Regions from separate parts of the Streptomyces sp. NPDC051776 genome, predicted to be linked through region 3. Evidence: riboswitches for the same ligand, from Rfam matches in the RefSeq annotation. Region 3 holds a riboswitch; each other region holds the start of a gene.

Region 1 (2,253 bases), on a different contig from region 3:
TGCGGTCCATGCCGAAGACCTCGGCGATCACGCCGAGCTCGAAGGCGTTGACCCCGTGGGTGAGCGGTACCGCCACATTCCTGAGCACGTTCCCCATGATGGCAGTAATTCGAGGTATGGCGACAGTCCTGCCACTGCCGACGTCGTACTGGAGCGGCGAGGGTGTGGGGCATGGACGACACCACGCTCACCTTCATCATCCAGACGGGCCTGGTCCTCACGCTCGCACTCGTCGTCACTCTCCCAGCGCTCCTCGGCGCGCGACGCGAACGCCGCATCGACGCCCAATTGCGGGACGCGGAGCGGGAGGACGACGTTCTCGTGCAGTACGGCCGCGCACGCCCATCACGGGACGAGCCCGGCCACCCGCCTGTGATCACCCCGCCCGTGGTCGCGCCGCCCATGGCCGCCCCGAAGGAGGCCGCGGCGCCCGTGACCTCCCCGCGCCTGACCTGCCCGCCCGTGGCCGCCCCGCACATGCCACCATGCGCGTGACTGCCTGCCCGCCGGCAGCCGACCGTCGCCTGCGGCGAAGCGTGCGACGTCGCCGACTCCGCGTCCCTGCTCGAGAACTCCGAGCTGCGGGCCGAGCGTGCCGTCCCGCGCAAGCTCGACAGCATCGCGGCCGCCCACCTGGAACGGCGCGAAGGCAGGTTCCACAGGGGACCATGACGACCTCGAGCGGGTCATCCGCATCGAGGAGACACTTCGGAGGCGCACGCCGCCAGGGCCCGCAGCAGCACCCGCGGACTGCCGGATACGAACAGCGAGTTGGCCGGATCCCCGTACGCCCCCGAACGGTCACTGCGGCCTCGGCCGCTGCGTCGTCGAGCGGTAGCGCCGTCAAGAGGTGCGCCGTCGAACAGCGCGGCGTCCTCTGCGATGATGTCCCCTTGAACCAGGCGACTGCGGAACGAGGAAGCCGGTGCGAATCCGGCGCGGTCCCGCCACTGTGATCGGTGAGCGGATCCCGAACAGGCCACGACCCGCGTGCGGGTGGGAAGGCCGGGACGAGCGACGACCCGAGAGCCAGGAGACTCCCGCGGTCGCCTCCTCGGAAGAGCTGGGGCGGATCTCCCCAGGAGGAGGTTGTTGCGCCAATGCCCATGGAGCCGTCACCGGTTGCCGAAGCGTCACCTGTCGCGAAGCCGACGCCGGTCGCGGATGCGTCACCCTTCCCCGAGCCACCGTTGCTCTCGGACCCGCCACCGGCCGCCCCGGCGCCCTGCCGCATCGTGGTCTGCCGTGACTGCTGCTGCGGCAGCCCCAAGGTCACCGGTGTCGACCACGCGGAGCAGACGACCCGGCTCGCCGAGGCCGCGCCCGTACGGGTCTCCGCGTGCCTGGACGTCTGCGAACGGGCCAACGTGGTGGTCGTGCAGCCCTCGGCGGCGGCCCGCGCCGCCGGCGCCCGGCCCGTCTGGCTCGGCCTGGTCAACGATCCGGACGCGACCGAGGACATCGTCAGCTGGGTGCGCGCCGGAGGCCCCGGCATCGCGGCGCAGCCGGACATCCTGGAGTTGTACGCTTTCCCGCCGCCACGCCGTACGCGGACCGCAACGCCGGCCGACACGAACTGACCCTCGGCGGGCGGCAGTCGGGATCGCGCCGTACGACGCTCCCCGCCGAGCCCGTCACCGTCCCCGCTGCCGAACTCCCTTCCTGCCGCGGCGTGAGTAGCCGGTAGCCCGGGGTGGACGCCGCAACGCCGCCCGCATCCGAAAGCCCGTCACCGCCCCGGCGACCGCGCACGCGAGCCCCGCCATCGCGACGACGATCGTCGGGCCCGTACACGAAGCTGGGCGCGCCGGTGCCGGTGTCGCTTCACCGGTGGCGCCGCCGGAGGTAGGCGCCCGCCGCGCCTGCGGCGGCGAGGGCGAAGGCCGCCGCGACCGCGATCGGGATCACGGGGAAGCCTCCGGAGTCGCCCGCGGCCGAGGCGGGCTGCGCCGCCGGTTCGGTGCCGGACGGGGCGGACCTGTCCGAGGGCCGGTCAGCCGGCGTGCGCGCGGCACCATCGTCCGGCTTCCGCTGCTTCTCCTTCTGTCGGCCCGAATGCCGTCCGGACCGGTCTCCGTCCGACGCGCCGGCTCCCGTACCGCTGCCCGCGCCCGTCCCCGAACTGCCCGCGGTGAGCACGACGTCGGAGCAGGAGTAGTACGTGTCGGGAGTGTCGGTGTTGCGCCACACCGTGTACATGAGATGGCGCCCGGTGCGTCCGGCGGGCAATGTGCCCTTGAGGCGGTAGGCGCC
Region 2 (2,253 bases), on a different contig from region 3:
GTACGGCAGCCCGATGCCGCCCGCGTGCTTGGAGAGCCGGGCGACCTGGTGGTAGCGGTCGTAGATCGAGTCGAGCTCGTCCAGCGGGGAGTCCAGCAGATAGCAGGAGGACATCTGCGGGTGACGGGTGCCGGAGTTGAACAGCGTGGGCGAGCTGGGGAGGTAGTCCAGCCGGCTCATCAGGCCGTAGAGCGCGGCCACTTCGCCGATCGCGCGCTCGGAGCCGTCCTCCGCCAGCCCGCAGGCCACGCGCAGCATGAAGTGCTGCGGGGTCTCGATGACCTGACGGGTCAGGGGGTGGCGCAACAGGTAGCGGCTGTGCAGGGTGCGCAGTCCGAAGTAGCCGAACCGGTCGTCGGCGCCGCCCGCGAGCGCGGCATCCACCAAGGCGTCGAGGCGGGCGGCGTGGGCGCGTACGAACTCCGCGGTCCCGTCGGCGATCAGGCCCTCGCGGTGGCCGGTTGCGACCGAGGCGGAGAAGGAGCGAGCGCCCTGGCCCGCGGCCTCCTCCGCGATGGCCCGGGTGAGCAGGCGGGCGGCGAGCCGGGAGTACTCGGGGTCCTCGGAGATCAGACCGGCGGCCGCCTCGGTGGCCAGCTCCCGCAACTCCGCCTCGCCGGAGCCCGCGTGACGGCCCCGCAGGGCGGCGGCAGCGACCCGGTGGGCGTCGGTCGCGGGCAGGTCTGCGGTGAGCTCGGTCAGGGTGCGCAGCAGCGCGGCGCCGAGGGCGTCGGCGCTGTCCACGGACGTACCGCGGTCGACGGGCGCGGTGGTCTCCGCGACGGTGGCGGGCTCCGGTACGGACTCGCGTGACGCGGGATCTGCGGGCGCGACGGTCACGTGGTTCTCCCTCGCTCGGCTGGGGGCCGCGAGGAACGGTGTGCCCACGGGCGCGCGCGAACCCACCCCCCGTCAGGGCGCAGCACAGCGCTCGTCCCGCAGGCCCAACCCACGAGGCCCGGACGTGTCGTGGCCCGGTTCGGTCGAGCCGGGCGCTGCCGGCAGGTTTTCGGACTCGGAAGGCGCACATGCGCATATCCAGACCGTTGCGGGACAGTTCCGGATTCCCACCGGATTCCCCTGCTGCGGCAACGGGGACGAGCATACATCTAGTGGCGCCGTGCGCATGCACCCCCACATGTTGTGTCATGTGCTCAAAGGATCGCGGTGCTGGGCGGGTTGAGCAGGGGCCCCGGAGCCCTGGATCCGGGCCTGGAGGCGCCCGTGGCCCTTCACGGACGTGCCGCGGCGCTGGCCGGATCCGGGTGCCCGGAGGGGGCCTCAGGAAGTGTGGAGGAGGGCGGTGACACTTCTCACTTCAGGGGTGTGCGCAATTCCGCGGCGCGCCACGAGACTTCGCGCCCCGCGCCGGACCATGCGCCCGGCCGTCTCGCGCCGGACTACGCGCTGGCCCCCGTACCACGCGCCCGGCCGTCTCGCGCCGGACTACGCGCTGGCCCCCGGACCACGCGCCCGGCCGTCTCGCGCCGGACTACGCAGCGGCCCCCGGACCACGCGCCCGGCCGTCTCGTGCCGGACCACGCACCGGCCCCCGTACCACGCGCCCGACCCGCGCGCACCGTGGCCGCCACGTCCCTCACCGAGGCCCGCGCATGCCGCGTGCCGACCGCCGCACCTCACGGTGGCGGGCACGGCAGCGGGCCGCCGCCCCCGAGTGAAGGGGGCGACGGCCCGTACCCCGGCGCCACCGCCGGTCAGTCGTGCCTCAGCAGCAGCGGAAGCCGTTTCTGGGGTCGCCCTCGCGCGCGTCGGTCCGCTGCCGCTCGAACTCCCTGCGGCTGAGCACCTCCGCCTCCGGATCGTGGGCCCGCGCGTGGGCGACGTACCGGTCGTACGTGGCCTCGCCCGATGCCTCGCGCCAGAACCAGCGGATCCTCGATGCCGCCCTGCGGATGCCGGCCGCCGTGCTCATGGCCGGGGCTCCGCCGTCCGGCCGCTGTCCTCCGCCTCGCCGGCCCCGGCTCCGACGCCGGCCGCGACCAGCTCCGCCTTCTCCTCCTTGGTGGCGAACAGGCCTGCGGGAGCGACGATCCTGGACTCCTCGTACGGCACCTCCTGGAGCTGCGCGCTCTGCGGATCGCGGATCGCCTTGAAGCACACCCGGGCCGCGTCGGCGATCACCGCGATGATGAGCAGCGCGAACAGGGCGGCGAGCACACCGTCGACCGTGGCGTTGGTGACGATGGTGTGCATGTCGTCCATGTTCTTGGCGGGCGGCAGGACCTTGCCCGC
Region 3 (2,253 bases):
GATCGCTGCCCGGTTTGAGGAGGACGGGGTTCATGAGGGCCGTCGGTTCGATGCGGGCGGCCGCGGCCTGCATCGCCTGGGCGCGCCCGATCTCCGCCCCCTGGCGTGTCACAAAGGAGTTCAGGGACATGTTCTGTGCCTTGAAGGGCGCGACGGACACGCCCTTGCGAGCCAGCCACCTGCAGATGCCCGCCGTGACGACGCTCTTGCCCGCGTCCGATGTCGTCCCTGCGACCAGCAGGCCCCCGCCCCGTGCTCGCGTCATACCGATCCCTTCCCCGTGGCCACGGTGCCCCGTACGCCGCGCCGCCCGGCCCCGTCCGGCCGCCCTCGCCGGCCCGTCCAGGGGCCGCGGTGCGACACCGTACGTGCCGTACCCACCGCACGCCCCGATCGGTCGTCCGGCGCGCACAGCGCCCCCCACGCCAGGCGCGCGCCCGCGCACGCCACGAGCGCGAGGACGTTCACGCGCCGGGAGAGCCGTACGGCCCGCTCGATATCGCCCACGGACACGGGGCGGTTGCCCTCGCCCAGCACGGGCCGGTGCTCCACATGCCCGCCGTACGCCAGGGTTCCGCCGAGCCGAACGCCCAGCGCCCCGGCGAACGCGGCCTCCACCGGCCCCGCGTTGGGGCTCGGATGCCTGCGGGCGTCGCGGCGCAGGACGCGCAGGGCGCCGCGCGGATCCGGACCCGCCAGGGCCGCAAGGGCCGCGGTGAGCCGCGAGCCGGGGAAGCCCACGACGTCGTCGAGGCGGGCCGAGGCCCAGCCGAACCGCACATGACGGGGCGACTTGTGGCCGACCATCGCATCAAGGGTGTTGACCGCCCGGAAGCCCACGAGGCCCGGAACGCCCGCGGCGGCCCCCCATACGAGGGCGCCCACGACGGCGTCCGAGGTGTTCTCGGCGACCGACTCCACGACGGCCCGCGCAATCTGCCGCTCGTCCAGGGCCTGTGGGTCCCGGCCGCACAGATGCGGCAGCCGCTCGCGGGCCGCCTCCATGTCGCCCGCCGCCAGGGCAGCGCCGACGGCCCGCGCCTCACGGCGGAGCGAGGTGCCGCCCAAAACCGACCAGGTCGCGGCAGCGGTCAGGGCGGCGGCCGCGGCGGGGGAGCGGCGCACGGCACGGGACAGCCCGGCCGCCGCGGCGGCGGCACCGCCCGCGCACACCGCCGCGTACAGGGCGCCGTGTCCGCGGTGGTCGCGCCACAGGCGGCGTTCGGCGGCGGACGCGGCGCGCCCGAAGGCGGCTACGGGATGGGCGCGCCGGGGGTCGCCGGCGATCAGGTCGGCGGCGAAGCCCAGTGCGGCGCCGTACGCGAAGGAGGCGTGTTCGGCACGCATCGGATCAGAACGCCGTCGTGCCTTTGAGGGAACGGGCGCTGCGGGAACACGGCACAGGGGCTCTGGACGTACGACGGCGGCCGGGCATGGCGACATGTCCTCACTCAGGGTCCGCGCCCTGGCTCGACGTGACCGGCGGTGGGAGTCTCCTGGCTCCCCGGATCGGCGCTTCCCCTGGGCCTTCCAACCCGCCGCTGCGGGCCGTGACTTCTGGGGTGGGGGAGCGCTCCCCGGTGACAGTGGCGGGACCGCGCCGGATTCGCACCGGCTTCCTCCCCTGCCGCCGTTTGGCTCTGGCAGTCCACCACGGCCCGCGAACACCCGTCAACTTGCGCATGACCTGCGAGATGACCGCCACACGAGCGCGGCCCGGGAACGGCAGTGCCGTTCCCGGGCCGCGGGAGTGACCGGTGTGCCGCCGCGTGCGGCGGACGGGTCGTCAGGCGACGATCAGATACAGGCCGTAGGCGACGGCGGCCGCGCACAGCCCGTAGCAGGCGTACGCGCCGATCCGCGCCGGCAGGCTCGGCGACCCGGTCGCCGCGACCGTGCCGTCCGGCTGCGTCTCGGCCTTCCGGGAACTGCCGACGATGCCGAACGTGAACAGGCCCACGATGCTGACGGTGACCAGCAGGCTGACGCCGAAGACCTGGCCGAGTGCTGTCCAGTCGATGTCCATGCGGTTGCTTCCTTCTTGCTTACTGCTGTCGACTCACGTGCCGGCCCGGGCCGGCACTCAGACCGATACCTTGGAGCCGCTGGACGACCGGGGCTCGGCGACCTTGGCGCCCTCACCGGTCTCCGGCTGCTCCGCTGCGCCCGAGCCAGGACCGCGCAGCGGCGGCGGGGCGACGGACCGGATGGCTGCGGTGATGACCCCGACCGGCTCCTCGGGGATCTCGTTGT

What was found. A riboswitch is a leader RNA that binds a small molecule or an ion and turns the genes downstream of it on or off. The one in region 3 is predicted to bind cobalamin.
Region 1: another riboswitch for cobalamin. It lies ahead of AB0M26_RS14360 (hypothetical protein); the one in region 3 lies ahead of AB0M26_RS25590 (cobalamin biosynthesis protein).
Region 2: another riboswitch for cobalamin. It lies ahead of AB0M26_RS27120 (ribonucleoside-diphosphate reductase subunit alpha); the one in region 3 lies ahead of AB0M26_RS25590 (cobalamin biosynthesis protein).

The regions. Positions count from the first base shown of each region.
Region 1 covers NZ_JBFAYQ010000014.1:137,118-139,370, forward strand. Annotated here, with positions in the region: gene AB0M26_RS14350 (helix-turn-helix domain-containing protein) at 1-88, opposite strand, end outside; gene AB0M26_RS14355 (hypothetical protein) at 172-495, shown strand; cobalamin riboswitch at 877-1,061, shown strand; gene AB0M26_RS14360 (hypothetical protein) at 1,101-1,580, shown strand; gene AB0M26_RS14365 (lytic polysaccharide monooxygenase) at 1,825-2,253, opposite strand, start outside.
Region 2 covers NZ_JBFAYQ010000049.1:15,557-17,809, reverse strand. Annotated here, with positions in the region: gene AB0M26_RS27120 (ribonucleoside-diphosphate reductase subunit alpha) at 1-840, opposite strand, end outside; cobalamin riboswitch at 983-1,112, opposite strand; gene AB0M26_RS27115 (YbdD/YjiX family protein) at 1,727-1,933, opposite strand; gene AB0M26_RS27110 (carbon starvation CstA family protein) at 1,930-2,253, opposite strand, start outside.
Region 3 covers NZ_JBFAYQ010000042.1:31,425-33,677, forward strand. Annotated here, with positions in the region: gene AB0M26_RS25585 (cobyric acid synthase) at 1-265, opposite strand, end outside; gene AB0M26_RS25590 (cobalamin biosynthesis protein) at 262-1,347, opposite strand; cobalamin riboswitch at 1,490-1,622, opposite strand; gene AB0M26_RS25595 (hypothetical protein) at 1,787-2,026, opposite strand; gene AB0M26_RS25600 (inorganic phosphate transporter) at 2,084-2,253, opposite strand, start outside.